DNA from 2 places in the Leptospira montravelensis genome. Region 2 is predicted to be linked to the other one. Evidence: riboswitches for the same ligand, from Rfam matches in the RefSeq annotation. Region 2 holds a riboswitch; the other holds the start of a gene.

Region 1 (8,064 bases), 210 kb from region 2:
TCAGTCAGCATTAGCTACAAAACAGACTCCTTTGGAGAATTCCAAGTCACCTATTTCCAAAATGATAAAGCAGAAAAACAAGATGCATGGTATGCCATTAGTGGTTCAGCAAATTCGACAAGTTCCTTGGGAGAAAAAAATCCTTACCCCGTATCCTCGGACAAAGGGAGTACAGAAAACTATTCCAATAATTCCTACTCCTCACCTTATGCTCTAGGAAAACGAATTTATACAGAAGTGGATTTAACTTGGCACGGACAAATAAACGATTTTGTTTCTTTATGGATGGGGTTTGGGTATTTAAATGCAGGTGATTCGGTTCGCAATTATCGAAATAGTAAAATCCAATACAACGTAACCACGCAGTCCTTCGAATGGAACCAAAACTACTTACAAGGTAAAAACCAACTGGCTCGTGACGCCTACATGGCCTATGCCCAAATCAACGCTGCTTTTTAAGAAAAACGTTCGATTTTTAGCTGGATTTGAATATCATGGAGGTCAGATCGATTCAAATCCATGTTGGAAGCTTCAAACAAACAAAGACGGATTCGAAATAGCCTTTCGCGTGAGGAAATTAGAAACGTATCTCTCCTAATCTTAAAAGAAGAAGGCTTGGATGGTCTTTCTATGCGAAAGATCGCCAACAGATTAGGATGCAGTGTGGCAAGCCCCTACTCTTATTACGAAAGTCAAATTGACTTAGTGCAAGATTTAATTCGATCGGGTGAAGACGAACTCCTCTCCATGTTAAAAAAAGCAAGTGCTGAAGTAAATACGAAGTCCGCCTTCCAACAATTGGCTTCCATTGCACGTGCTTATTTTAATTTCGCAAGCAACAACCGTGAGTTACATAAAGTGATGTTTGTCACTGATTACGGTGGAGTACATAGAAAAGCTTTCCCACAATTACCAAAAAGTTATCGTTTCTTTTTAGAAACCGTTCGCATTGGATTTGAATCTGGTGAGATTCCCTACCCCAAAAACGAATACCCTGCCATTGCCAGAATGATGTGGAGTTGGATGTACGGTGTGATTGTTTTGGATATGACAGGAATGCTTAGAAAAAGAAAAGGTTCAGGAAATCCCATTGAAGAAGGGATTTCCTATTTTCAAAAACTTTTAAGTAAAAAAGAAAGTTAACCTACCGGTGAAATTTCTAATCCATCATTTTCATCATTCAATAATTCTTTATTGACTTCAGAAACAGAAAGAGAAGTTCCTTTGTCTTTCAACCGAATCAGTTCACTTCGAATATAATTGATAGTTTCTGGTGCATCGTTTACTTCCCAAATAGGATTTCCAACAGACAATCGAATAGGTTTATTCAAATTATAAGCATCCAAATATAAAGGAATGATTGGTAGATTGTATCGTTTACTAAGTACAACCATACCGGGATAGAGTTTACGACTTTTTCTAAATCCTCGATACCAAGAACCTTCAGGAAAAATACCGATCCCTAAATTGCCGCGGTTAATTCTACGTTTAAAATCTTTAATAGTCACTGGATCAGATTCGCTTCGATTGAGTGGAATTAAATCAATGGATTTAACAATTCCTTTTACCATTTGTTCTTTTCGATACAACCATTTTCTTTTTTTACCTTTATTAGGTATTCCGGAATCATAACTGGTAAGTGCCGTTGTATAAATTCCATATCTTTTAAGAACACCACGAATTACAAAAGCATCATAAGGCATCGTAATTACTTTCAAAAATTTGTTTCTTGGTTTGATATGATTAGAAATAAAGATGATAGATTTTCCGTTTAACTTACGCAAGATATGGTCATTTTGAATTTCAACTTTTTTGTTTCCATACTTCAATCTCATTGGTTTGACCACTATCCACATAAGCACAAATCCGATTGATCTTCCTACATAATAGAACATAACTTTTCCTCTTAAAAGGTATGTGCCCCAAAATCACATTTGGTTGCAAAAGTTTACCTAAGATTTTTGCTACAATTTCAAGACATTTCTGTATCAAATTACAAATCCAAGTTTCCTAAATCCTGGCTTTAAAAATTTGACAATTCCTTGGGAAACGAAACTCTGGAAAATACCTTCTGGGAGGAAACAGGTGCAATTCCTGTGCTGACCCGCAACTGTAATCCAAACCGATGTTTGGTGAGCCAGATCTTCCCCATAAAGTTAACCTCGTGGTAATGGAACTTTATACACTGATTTCAAATGTCTACCATTTGGATACAGGGGCCCCGAAGGCATCGGGGCACCCGAAACAATCAAAAACAATATTTGTATATTAGGATTTTTGTATCAAGAACCTAACGGAAATTTGTTTATCATTGGATCGGAGTTCCCCTAAATTCAAAACATTTAGGAGACTTCTATGAAACGAACCTTTGGAACCACAATCCTTTCCCTATTTTTACTTGGACAAATCATAACTTGCCAAGCAGAAAAACAAGTATCTGAATCAGATGCCAACAACAAGCTACTAATCGGATTGTTAGCTGGTCAAGCTTCAGAATCTAGTAAAGATTTTGCGTTAAATGGTGTTTGGAATAGTTTTACGGGAAACGGAACAACTCTCGATACAATATCTACATATTCGGCTAAATTTGGCTCAAAAGGATTACAACTAGATGATAGTTCTGGATTTGGTGGATATTCAAGTTGTTACATTATCATTGAATTCAATAACGCAGAAGGAAGTTTCATCACACAAAACCCTGAAAACAATGGTGGATGTTTTTCTGGCGATACAAACAAAGGAAAATATAATAAAGTGTTTTTCTTTAAAAATACTGCCAAAGAAAACTCTTATTGGCTTTGTACTGTAGCATTTGGAAAAACATATGACGCAGCAAAAGCACAAGCAGATACTTCAACTAAAACAAATCCAGGTAGTTCCGGTTGCGGTGCTTCTGCATTTTCAAGAATCGATAAAAAAATATAGTAACTAAGATAATTTAGCAAACAGGTCCCTTTCACAAGTTAAGGGACCTATACCGCTAATTTTGTTTATAACTTGTTTTTTTCATAAAAAGAAAACTCAAACTTGAACTGGACTTTAAGGAATCATTCCTTAAATTGGTGATGTGATGCAAAAACGTTTCAAAACAAAAATACTAAGTTCTTTGGTTTTTGTTTTATTTGTATTTTTAACTTCCTGCAAAAAATCCTCTTCTGGGGAAGAAAATCTTGCAGCATTATTGCCACTGATTATTGCCGCAGAGGCTGCAATTGTTTGCCCCAAGTCTTTACCTCCTACAGACATATATATTGCTACAACCGTTGTTAGTGCAAACTCAAACATCTCGGGATTTTCCGATCCGAAAAAAGCAATTAATGGAATCTGCGGTGCTGGTGAACTTGCAGGTTCATTGGATGTTTATGCCTTAGACATTACAGGAACTGGAGCCACTATAGTTCTAAGTTGGGGAGGAAAAACTGTAAAAAACGTTTCAGGTGATGACTTCATCGTGTATGACAACAGTTTTCGAGTTTCGGACGAGTCCAATACCTATGCAATGGACCCTTCTATCATCCAAGTGTCGATTGATAATACAAACTTTTGTGGATTTAACCCAAGTTATACGGGAGGGAATGTAAACTTAATGAATAGTTGGAACCGATTTGGAAGTTTACGCCCTGTTTATTATAATATGACAACAAAACCTTTTACCAATTCAGAATTATTTACCAAAACCAATGGATCCTTTTTGTTAGGTGGTGGTGACGGATTCGATTTAGACCTATTAGACCCCAATGATCCTAACGATATTAATTGTGACACTACCTTAGCAAACACGATCAAAACAAACGGTTTCAAATTCCTGAAAATTACTTCGGCTGCTGATATGAATAACCCAAACACAGGGAGCAAATTCCCTTGGCCCCCGGGCAGTTATAATGGAAGTGATATCGACGGAGTGGTAGCACGAGAACTCCAATGACTTGACTTCCTGGTCATTATGTCGGATCCATACCTACTTTCGAAGATATACTGAAAAAAACCTAAAAAAGAGACCTGTATTTCAGTTGACCGATCTAAAAAAAAGGATTCTTTTTTTAGAACTACTTCTTAGCGCGTATTCACTTTGAGCGAAAACCTATACACACAAAAAATATCCATACAGGATGAGATGCCAAGATTGTCTGCTCAGGCCAATCTCCTAAAACTCCTCCTTGATCCTTTTTTGGATTCCATTTCCTTCGAAAAGGAATCTGGACAAGCTTTGGATGCTGGAGCAGGTCCAGGTGTACTCACCAGTTTCCTTATGAAAAAAAATCCCAATCTCCATTGGTCTGCCTGCGACATTTCTGAAGAAATGGTGCAGTATTGTAAATTGGGTTATCCAAAAGTAGACTGGAAGGTCTCCGATATCAGAGCATTGGATTATCCAGACAATCATTTTGATTTTATTTTTAATTCTATGGTTCTCATCCATATCAAAGAACCAGAAAAAGCTTTAAAAGAATTCTACCGAGTTTTAAAACCGGGAGGAAAGGTTCTCATCCACTGCCCTAACGATAAATCCTTTACAGGCCCAAATGTACTTTTGGATATGGTAGCAAAACATGCTACTATCCACCCTGCTGACCGTTATGTAATGGAAAAAGTACCTGGCATTATGGAACAAATGGGATTTCGGTTAGTCACAAGGACCGATTTTGTCGCTGCCAATGATGGGAACGATGACAGACCCGTTGTAGAATACCCTAAAATCCATTTAGGGATGATGACGGGTTGGTCTATGATGTCTTTTATGGGACATCCAGATGGAATGCAAGATCTGTATTCTAAACTGCAATCAGAGTATATGTCCAATCGTGTGAAATTCACGATCAATTTAGAAACACATTTGTACCAAAAATAAACGGAGGCAAAATTGAATCAAAAGTCACCCATAGTTATCGGGGAATATCACATCATTCCAGAAAATTTGCCTGCTGATGGCCAACTTCGATTGATCTTTCAACCAATCGATATGACTACGTATTGGAGACGTTGTGGACTCACTGCCAACTTTGTTGCGGGATTTTATTCCTACTGCTACGAAGCCAGTGAATCCAAAGCAAACTCCCTTTCTACTATCATTAACGAACTTTTAGAGAATGCTTCTAAATTTTCGAAAGCACGCGAAGGTAGAATCAACGTAGAATTAAAACAATACGGAAATCTTTTAAGAATTGATGTTTTAAATGTGGCGTCAAAAACCTTACGAGATAGTTTTGAGCTTTTTGTAAATAAACTCTTGTCGGAGAACGTGGAGGAGATGTATTTTTCTACACTCGAAACCAAAGAAGACGGTGATACTAAATCTGGTCTTGGACTACTGATGATGTTAAAAGATTATCCAGTACGTTTTGGTTATAGTTTCCATGAGATCGATGCCGATACTCATGAAATCACGGTAAGAGCAATTATCAACGTAGAAGAGATATAATAGGCGAAGCTTCATGGAAATCAAAGACTTAGATTACAATATACAATACGACGAAGCCACTAAGACTGTCAAATTTGCAGGTTCCATCCGATTGCAGAATTTACCCGCTTATGAACCCATAAAATTATTTTTAAGAGATGTTGCTAAACTTTGCCAAGGTTCTGTATTAACAATGGATTTTAGAGATTTACAATTTGTAAACAGTTCGGGGATCACTACCCTCTCTATGTTCATTATTGATTCACGAAAAACGGCAGCTTACCAAATCAAAATTCAGGGATCCTTAAATATTTCCTGGCAGTCAAAATCCCTTTCCAATTTCAAAAAACTTTGGGACCAAGTGGTTTTAGAAATCGCCTAAAATCGTTTTCTTAACCTTAGGTTTTACCGCCCATCTCGTATAACTTTCTAAATTCGAGCATGCGGCGGGACATTTCATTAAATCTCTGCGCTAAAATTACAAACAAATTGGTAAGAAGTTTGACTGCAAGAGTTGGACTTTGGATTTCCAATTTTTGAAATTCATTTGGTGTCAAAATTAGTAATTTAGCATGATCTCGTACGATAATATCCGCATTTCTGTTGGACTTGGAAACAAAACCCAATTCTCCAAAAATTTCGCCCTGGTTTAAAATCGAAATTGTAGAACGAACTCCATCGTCTCGATTGACCACTACCTCGACACTACCTTCCAAAACACAAAAGAGGCCTTGGCTTTCTTGGTTTTGTTGGAAAACAATATCCCCATCCTCATAGTCAATTAGATCCAACATCGATAATAATTTCTTTGATTCCTCTTCTGTGAATCCCCTTAAAAAAGAGAGAAACTGGCTCGGCGGAAGCATCATATCATGAACAATATTTTGCCAAACCTCATCTCCTTCCATAGAGAAGAGAGGACGGATGTCTTTGTAATCAGTGAAGTTTACTTCAAAATGTTGTGCAAGCTCAGTACCTGCGGGAAAACGTTTCGCTAAACGAAGGAAAGGTGAATGGATTTGTTTGAGATATTCATTATCATCCAATAGAAAAACCATAGGAATCACAATGCCATATTCAGGATGATGGATATTCTTTTTGTACATCCTGTATCCCACTTGGTTGTACAAGCGGACCAAATGAGGGTTAGTATCAATAAAATCGATTAGGATCCCATTTTCTCTGGCGTGTTCATAAATTTTCATACAAAGCATGCTGGCTGCGGCTGAATGTCTGTATTCGTTTTTGACCATGAGTTTTGTAGACATGGAAACTTTGTCAGGATAAAAGGGACGAAATAGTTCCATTTCATATAATTCTTCGCATTCTAATGGTCCATCCTTTCGAAAGTTAATCCTAACCGTTCCAATGCACTCCCCTTCTTCCGTTTCCGCTAGAAAAAGGTGGCCCGTTTCGTCAAAAGGCTCCTTTACCATTTTTGTTTCGTGGTCGGCATAGGCTTGGACTCTGTTCATTTCTTGAACATATATATCATAGCGCAGGCGGAAGATTTTATTACGATCCTCCTCTGTTTTGGCCAAATGGACTTTGATCTGACTCATCCTAGTCGTCTCCCTCAAAAAAATGAAAAATCATTTGCAATTTATGCAAAATGTATGACGTTATAAGCTAATTTTCCGCATTCAATTACACGAAATATAAAGAAAGAAACCTTTACTCTATGCCGCAATCTCCTCCCAACGAAAATCGATTCGTCCTTTCGGACTATTACAAGAAACAGCTAAAAGAGATTGCTTACCAGGGGGAATTCAGGGCCGAAACCTTTGCGACAAAGTTTCGATTCTTCTTCCTGGGATTTTTGGTTATCTTTGCCACTTTAGGCCTACTCTCTGGTCGCCCACCGATAGAGTTCTATTACCAAATATCTGCGATCTTAGTACTTCTCTGTTACAATTTTGTTGTTCTATACTCATTAAAGAAATCGGGAAAGTATCTCAACATCTTTAAATTTCTATCTTCCTTTTTAGAAATTACCCTACTGACATTTGTTACAGGGTATTCGGCTTACTCCCAAAAAAACCCGAGCCTTGTATATGCGGCTCCAATGATTTATGTTTTCTTCATTCTCATTGCACTCGCTTCCATACGAAATAATACAAAAACAATCATTTTTGCCGTTGTTGTCCTGTTAGTAGAGTATGCTTCTTTAACCATTTACTTCTACCCAGAGATGAACGATTTGAACGCAAAGCTCATGAATTTGTCTCAGTATCTCAAACCAGACTTCTTAGAGACAAACAGCTCTTTCTTTTTAGTTAGCGCTGTTCCAATGGGAATTTTTCTTATCCTTCTTTATATGGTTGTTACAGGTGGTTTGATTTTATATGCAATCCTCAATACTTCAAGAACAACTCAGGAACAAGCCGATTTAATTTTTAATACAGAAAAACAAGCCATCTTGGAAGAGAATATGCGTCTGGGAATGGAATTGGATGTTGCCAGACAAATCCAAGCGATGGTATTACCACGTAATGAAGAATTAAAAGAAATCCAAGAACTTGAAATTTCAGCACGTATGGATTCTGCCAATGAAGTGGGAGGAGATTATTACGATGTAGTTCACCATGAAGATGGAACTGTTTATATTGGAATTGGAGACGTAACAGACCACGGTCTTGCATCAGGCGTAGTGATGTTAATGACAC
Region 2 (8,064 bases):
ATTGCAAGCTAATGATAATATCAAAGGCAGACAAAACAATTCTCTATACTATCTTGAACAATCTACTGGAACATCGTTTCCTAAACAATCATCGTTCCATGCTGACCACTGGATGATTCAAAACTTAATTTTGATCTTCAAACCAACTGATAAGTTGACGACTATCTTTGACTATACTTACGGTGAAAGAACTGGTCAAACAAATACAGCTGCTTACGGATACGAAGCAAGTGGAGTTACCAAAGCTAAGTTAGATACTGCGATGCCGGGCCTTGTTCCAGAACTTGATCCAGGATTAGTTACAGCTGGTCTTACAAAGGATACAAACCTAAGCCGCGAAAACAAAATCAAAAGAGTTTACCAAACTTACCAATTACAAGCTAAGTATCAGTTCACTAACTTCTTTGCACTTGGTTTCCGTTTTGAGTATCTTGATGACAAACGTTACGGTGGATCACTTGTAGTAAACCCACCTCTATTTGCGGTAACACCAGCAGACAGATATGACCTTAAATTCCAAGATTCTATTGGAACAAGAGCAGTTAGTAACTATGGACAAATCAAAACTCTTACTTTCACACCTACTTTTGATCTAACGGAAAACCTCCAAGTAAAAGTAGACCTAAGAAGAGATTGGGGTCCTGGTCAACAATTCGTAGACACTTCCGGAAGACCGGCTTCATACCAAAACGGTATCATTGTCGGTATGGTAGCTAAATTCTAAGGAGAAAATGATGAAAATGAACAACAAATCCTTTAAATCTGGTTTAGTAGGTATCTCTTTGGTTCTCCTTATGACAGCTAACTTAGTTAGCTGCTCTGATTCTGGATCAAAAAAAGAAGATAACCCAACGGCTCTACTTTACTTGGTAAACAACTCAGTAATTGACTCTGAGGTAAAAGCAAACTGTGTTGCTGCTTATACGGCTGCAAACTCTTGCGTTGGTGGAAAAGAATACTTTAACGCCGGCACAGGTTGCGCCTCAACAAAGTTGGAAGGAAAAACAACTGAACAAATGAAAGCATTAAAAGAATGCGTTCTTTCTAAAGTAAATGATCCAATTCAACCATGTAGCTTACCACAGTTTACTTATGGCCTTGCGCAACAAGCCCTTGCTGGTGCTTTTTCCGCTTGTAACAAGTCTTACACTACAGCTGCTGGAGTAACAGTAGACTTAAAAGACTACTTAGTATACTAGCAAACACTGAAGTCAGGAGAGAACATCTCCTGACTAATTTTATCCTTCCCAAACAAATCAAAACAATACCATTAATGGAATTTCAAAAATGCTAAAGTCAAAAGGGACAGATCAATAACAAATGTTATGGCTTACGATAATCGACTTTTTCAACAAAGGAACGTCGAAATATAACGGTGATTTCTTTATCAGGCAGAGATTCACTGTCATACTTACTAATAGGACGTTTATAAACCCAATATTCTCTATCACCTCCACGTTTAATCTCGTCAGGATCACCTATGTATTCTCTAACAAAATTACCATTTTTTCCAGTTAATGTGTTTTTAATATCCTTACGAAGTTTCATCCCAGCTAATTGTTCTTCTGTTAGCTGTGCCAATGCTGCTTCACGTTGTTGTTCTTCAGACTGAATCTCTTTTGCTGAGCTAGACATGAATTCACGACATTTAATTTCATCTTTGAAAGTCTTCATACAATTTTCAAAAAGGCTTTCTTGGTTTTTAACTTCCAAAGTACGAGCACAGGAAATTGCGGTTAATAAACATACAAGTATCAGGGATTTTTTCATAAACCCTCCAGTTCTACTCTATAAAATTAAATGATTGATTTATTGAAAATCAATTATCGTTAGAAGGTATGTGGATTTTTATTTCGTCCACTTTAGGAAGATACTAATTCTTATGTCAAAATTTCTCTCCAGATTTTCGATTCAAATTAGATTATTACTTTTACCTCTGCCTCTCATTGTATCACTATTCATCATTTTGCTTATTTTAGTACGTTCACTAAATGGAACCATTTTGTTTGCAGAAAAAGAAGAGTTAGGCATTCAGGCTTTAAAACCGATTTATTTAACCTACAGAGAAGGATTGGTACGACTTAAATTAGGAGAAGAAAATACTAACAACTTAATTCCACTCATTGAAATCTCAAAAAAGATGATCGAAGAAACCAATTTGCTAGCGGAGGACTCTAAGTTACTTACGTCTTGGGAAAAGTATAAAACAATTCCATCTTTTGATCAATCCACTAGTATTCAATTTCTTAATGATACACAAGAATTAGCATTAAAAATTGGTGATTTTTCAAATCTAATTCTAGATCCCGAAGTAAATTCGTATTATCAAATGGAAATAATTTTTTTCAGAGTACCTGAAATTTTAAAAAACGTAGCAACTTTAAAGGAAATTATTCGTAACGAATATACAACCTCTGAAAACAAGAACAAACAATACTCTAGTGTTAATTACACAAAGGCATTGATTTCTATCAATTTCATTGAAACAACCTGCAAGGAAATCCAAAAATCATATACTAAATCCATTGAAGACAAATCTCCATATAAAATAGAATTAACAGAAGCTAAGAAATTTGCGAATACATCCTGTGAAACTTACGTTAAAGAACTAAAAGAAACTTTTAATCTAAAAAACTCTAAACCATCCTCTCACAATCAATTATTCACAACAATTCACAAAGGGACATTAATTGCAGGAGAAATCCAAGACCGTTCCATTTTAATCCTTGAAAAACTGGTAAATGATCGAATTCAATTATTGTCTTTTCAAAGAAACATAAACATTCTTTTCGTATTAGGATCATTGATTATATCTAGTGTCTTTGTCATTTTTATCATTCGAAGCATTAATAAACCTTTGGTAACAGTTCTTTCAAAGGTAAATGAACTTTCTAGTGGCGAAGCTGATTTGACAAAAACAATTCCAGATTTTGGCAAAAATGAAATAGGTAAAATAGCAGGTTCTATAAACTTATTTTTATCAAATTTAAATCATATTATGAACCAATTAAAAATTTCTGTAAGTAATGCGGAAAAATCTTCATTTCAATTAAAGAAAGATGCAATGTCCGTTTCTGATAACGCTTCTTCGTTAGCTTCAATATCAGAAGAGTCGGCCGCTTCATTAGAGGAATTAACAACTTCATTTGAATTTATGTTCGAATTTATTACAAATGAAACAAAGAATATTAACAAAATTACAGAAGAAATGAAAACAATTGAAGGTTCAATTTCCAATATTGAAAGTGCACTCTTACGATTATCTGATCAATCGATTGCCTCTACAAATTTAGCAAACATTGGTAACACTTCAGTACAAAACACTGACAATGCAATGTCGGAAATACGTTCGGTAACTAAAGAAATTACTGGAATCGTAGATCTAATTACTGAAATTTCAGAAAGAACCAACTTACTAGCATTAAATGCAAGTATTGAAGCTGCTAGAGCTGGAGATGCAGGCATGGGATTTGCGGTTGTCGCGGAAGAAATTTCAAAACTCGCAGATAAAACACAATCCTCTGTTAAAAACATCAAACGCCTCATCGATAAAAGTAATGCTGTTGTCAATCTTGGTACCAATCATGTTCATGAAACAGTAAATGCATTAGGTGAAATTGTAGAACAATCCAACAGAATGCAAAGTGGAGTGAATCATCTAAAAGCAGAAATGACAACACAATCGAATAGTTTGCTAAACGTAGCAACAGAGCTTCAAGGATTACAAGAGATGGCCCAAACCATCGAATTTTCCAGTCGAGAGCAGAAAAAAGCATCAGAAGATATGGTGAACACAATCAATACACTTTCTGGAAATGCACAACAACTTGCGAATAATTCTGAAGATTTGAACCAAGTCAGTCAAAAGATTGGTGAAATAGCAAGCACCATTGCAGTAGTAACCAATTCATTTCGAACCCACTAAAAACTTGCTGTCGAAAAATTCTATTTACAATTTTCTAAAAAAAACAGATCTCTAAAAATCCAAATCTAAAAATTGAATTGCTGGAATTCAGGCCAAATTTCTGTTTGGTCTCATGGTCCGCACTTTTAAAGTTAATTCAAGTCATTATAGTATTCAAATATTACTTTTTTCAATAATTCATTTAACTTTCGTTAATTGCAAAATTAACGAACATAATGAAGAAAAAAATAAAATTATATTTCAATTAATAACGGCAAACTTCCTCTCAAATTATTTATATGCGACCGATTTACAAAAAATTGCTAGAGAACAAATTGGAATTTTATCCGAAACCATTCCAGGATCGGAAGAAGACACAGCTGCTAAAATTGCCTTAGGTAACAAAATATTTAGAGATAACAAACTTTCATCAAATCACGTACAGTCTTGTCTCACCTGTCACCCATTAGATGGAAATGCCGCTGGTATGGATCGCCAATCCACTTCGCGTGGGACCTTTGGACAAATTGGCAAAAGAAATACTCCAACGATACTGAATGTTGGATATTTACCCATTATTTTTTGGGATGGAAGGAGAGACTCACTATATAACCAAGCAATCGATCCCTTCTTAAATCCACTAGAAATGTCTTTACCTTCTGAAGCAGAACTACTTACAAGAATTCAAAATGATTCAAGTTATACTTCTTTTTTTGCGAATGCCTTTCCAGAATCGCCAAATCCCAGCATCCATTCGATTCGCCTAACATTAGCAGCATTTGAGAGATCACTTAAATCAAAATCCAAATTCGATGATTTTCTTGAGAATAATGTACTATCACTTAATAAATCGGAATTAGATGGTTTAAATTTATTTCTAGATGTTGGTTGTACCAATTGCCACAGTACAAGTTTGCTTGGTGGATCACAATTTGCAAAATTAGATTCAGTATATTCTTATAACATTAGTGATACAGGAAGAGCTGAATTTACAGGAAAACATGAAGATAAGTTTTTTTTCAAAGTTCCTCCTCTAAGAAACGTAGCACTTACCGCACCTTATTTTCATGATGGCAGCGTACCAACTCTGAAAGAGGCAGTTCGAAGAATGAACTATTACAATTTGAACCGCCAAATAAACGAATCTGAAATTGAATTGATCACTTCCTTTCTTAGATCCTTATCTGACAAAACAAAAGTAAACTAAACTCATTGACAAAAAACATAGAGGTAGAAACTCTGGCATTACCTTCAGGGAGGAAACAGGTGAAAGTCCTGTGCTGACCCGCAACTGTGATGCACCTTTTGTAACTAAAGTTACGTTAGGTGATAAGCCAGATCTTCCCCGCAATGTTTTCTCGTGGATTGGGAACTTTGCACACTTATATTGTTTTGGTTCTACAATCAATATAAAGGGGCCCCGAAGGCAAACTCGGGGCGCCCGTATGGAAAAAATAGTATTTAGAATTCTAATATTAGATTTTATCATTCTTCGTATTACGAAGTTGTTAAATCTATTTCCAGTTCGTGTTCCCCTAAATTCAAAAAAAATTTAGGAGAAACTAAATGAAACCAACTATTCAACTAACGATTGTCATCTTGGCAATTTTTATCTTAACAGCATGCAGCGAAGCAGGCAAAGTAAAAGAATCGGAAGCCAATACCAACCTACTTACAGGTTTAGTCGTCGGACAACAACAAGGGAAATCCAGTGTGATGGATTCTTTAGCAGAAATTAGGGGATATTGGAAAGGCGGATTTTGTAGTGGTGGATCTTGTTCCAGCTTCACATCTAATGTTTCCATTGTCCAAGACCCATCTGGTTTCGGAATTTGGGCTTCAGGAAGTAGTTATTTAAGAATCATTGCTGTTGATACTGTTAATAGAACTTTTATCTACCAATATCTTCCCAATGATACTTATAGTCCAAGTAAATATACAAAAGTAATTTGGACTGCACCTACAACAACTGGATGTGAAAATTCAGCAACCAAATGTTTCTATTACTGTACAGTCTATCCAAATTTCGCAACATTAAAAGAAGCAGAGAATGTAAACCTCTCTAGTTATAGTTCAGCTGATCCAACAAGAACTGGTTGTGGCGGATTCGGTTGGAGTAAAGCACTCTTTGTTTCTTCAAATCCAACTAATTGGTAATGATATCAAATTTGACCCTAAATTATTTTAGGGTCAAACGGAGTAATCACATGCAAACATTTCCACAAGGCTTTTATAATACTTTTTCCATTTTGTTTTTAGTTACCTTTTTATATACTTGTTCACCACAACCAAAAAATAACCAAAATGAATTATTGGCACTATTAGCTGCTGCAGAAATTTCTAATAATTCAAAAACAAATTGTCCTCCAAAGATTCTTCCACAAGGAATTCCAATTGCGAATACAGTTGTGTCAGCAAATTCTTCAGTAAGTGGATTCAATGATTCATCAAAAGCAATTAATGGAATTTGTGGTGGAGGGGAACTTTCAGGATCTTTGGATGTCTACGCACTAAACCTAACGGGTACAGGTGCTACACTTATTTTATCTTGGGGCGGAAAAATCGTAAAAAATGTTACCGGAATCGATTTTATTATTTATGAAAATCCTTTTCGAGTTACTGAAAGTAGCGATCGTTACGCATTTGATCCAATGGTTGTGCAAGTATCATACGATGGTACAAATTACTGCGGATTTGATCTAAGTGGATTTAATTCTTCAACAGCAGATAGCAACAAAATTTCATCCTGGCCAGGATTTGCCGGACTTAGACCAGTTCTTTATAATATGAGTTCCAATCTTCTTTCACTAGAACAATTGTTTACATCCACAGGCAGTGGCTTCCTGTTAGGTGGCGGAGATGGGTTTAACATTGATGATTTAATTACAAATGCATCATGCGACAATACTGCGCTAAATCAAATTAAATCTTTAGGATTTAAATATATTAAAATGACCTCGGCATCAGCCGTTACTAACCCGAACACAAGTTCAGGTTATGTGTATCCTCATTCGTATTCAAATGGTTCGGACATTGATGGGGTCGTTGCAAAGTCTGTAGAATAAGGAGAAATTTATAATCTGTAAATTTCCTTTTATTTCAAATTCTAACTATGTTTCATCTTTCTAAACCAAACTCAAACGAAAGAGCTAACGCTCGCATTTGAATGAGTTTGGTCGGTTATACTAGTAACCTATATCGCTATTTTTTTCTACGGCTTGACTTTCGTTCGGAACCGCCGCCAGAACTCGTGGTTGAAGAAACTTGCGGTTTTGATTTGTTTGATTTGATTTCATTTCCAAACATATCTACCTCAGCTCTTTGCTCTTCTCCTATTTTTTTATACTCTTTTGGGGAGGATTCGTCCTGGTTTCTGTCGGAATCAGTTACTTCAATTTTTAATAAAAAGGAAACTACTTCATTTTTAAGATTTTCAACCAATTGATCAAACATCTTAAAACCTTGCAGTTTGTATTCAATCAAAGGATTTTTTTCACCGTAGCCAACAGTCCAAATACCTTCTTTTAAATGGTCCATCGCATAGAGATGTTCTTTCCATCTATGGTCCAAAATATCCAAAAATACATTTCTTTCTATCGAACGCCAAACTTCTTCTCCAATTGAAGAAACTTTGGACTCATATAATTCTTTTACTATCTTGGACAAAACTTCGAATACTTTGAGTTGTGGGTTTGATTCTTTTTTGAATTGTTTTGGGTCAATTTTTTCTGTAATGCCCAAACTTTGTATCCACTCATTGAGTGAATCAACTTCCCAAGCATCCACACTGTTTCCTTCGCAGTAAAGAATCACTTGGTTTTCTACAACTTCATCAAAGAAGTCAACAATGGTTCGTGACATGTTTCCTTTATCTAAAAGTTCATTACGAATTCCATAGATATAAATCCTCTGGCGATTCATTACATCATCATATTCTAATAAGTGTTTTCTGATATCAAAGTTATGGCCTTCTACACGTTTTTGTGCACGTGCAATTGCATTGGAAACCATATTATGTTCCAACTCTTGGCCCTCTGGCATTTTCAAAGTATCCATAATGCGAGCAATTCGATCTGATCCAAAAATACGCATTAGATCATCTTGTAAGGATAAATAAAACCTAGAAGACCCTGGATCTCCCTGTCTACCAGATCGTCCTC

The links. A riboswitch is a leader RNA that binds a small molecule or an ion and turns the genes downstream of it on or off. The one in region 2 is predicted to bind cobalamin.
Region 1: linked by a shared signal. The riboswitch ahead of EHQ31_RS11815 (hypothetical protein) and the one ahead of EHQ31_RS10935 (hypothetical protein) in region 2 are both predicted to bind cobalamin.

The regions. Positions count from the first base shown of each region.
Region 1 covers NZ_RQFO01000016.1:316,794-324,857, forward strand. The annotation lists gene EHQ31_RS11800 (alginate export family protein) at 1-459, shown strand, start outside; gene EHQ31_RS11805 (TetR/AcrR family transcriptional regulator) at 520-1,143, shown strand; gene EHQ31_RS11810 (lysophospholipid acyltransferase family protein) at 1,140-1,895, opposite strand; cobalamin riboswitch at 2,027-2,167, shown strand; gene EHQ31_RS11815 (hypothetical protein) at 2,356-2,925, shown strand; gene EHQ31_RS11820 (LIC_13355 family lipoprotein) at 3,071-3,925, shown strand; gene EHQ31_RS11825 (class I SAM-dependent methyltransferase) at 4,070-4,849, shown strand; gene EHQ31_RS11830 (slr1658 superfamily regulator) at 4,862-5,419, shown strand; gene EHQ31_RS11835 (slr1659 superfamily regulator) at 5,433-5,780, shown strand; gene EHQ31_RS11840 (GNAT family N-acetyltransferase) at 5,797-6,960, opposite strand; gene EHQ31_RS11845 (PP2C family protein-serine/threonine phosphatase) at 7,080-8,064, shown strand, end outside.
Region 2 covers NZ_RQFO01000016.1:105,044-113,107, forward strand. The annotation lists gene EHQ31_RS10910 (outer membrane beta-barrel protein) at 1-724, shown strand, start outside; gene EHQ31_RS10915 (hypothetical protein) at 735-1,199, shown strand; gene EHQ31_RS10920 (hypothetical protein) at 1,324-1,770, opposite strand; gene EHQ31_RS10925 (methyl-accepting chemotaxis protein) at 1,883-3,925, shown strand; gene EHQ31_RS10930 (cytochrome-c peroxidase) at 4,038-5,111, shown strand; cobalamin riboswitch at 5,116-5,268, shown strand; gene EHQ31_RS10935 (hypothetical protein) at 5,471-6,061, shown strand; gene EHQ31_RS10940 (LIC_13355 family lipoprotein) at 6,112-6,969, shown strand; gene secA (preprotein translocase subunit SecA) at 7,106-8,064, opposite strand, start outside.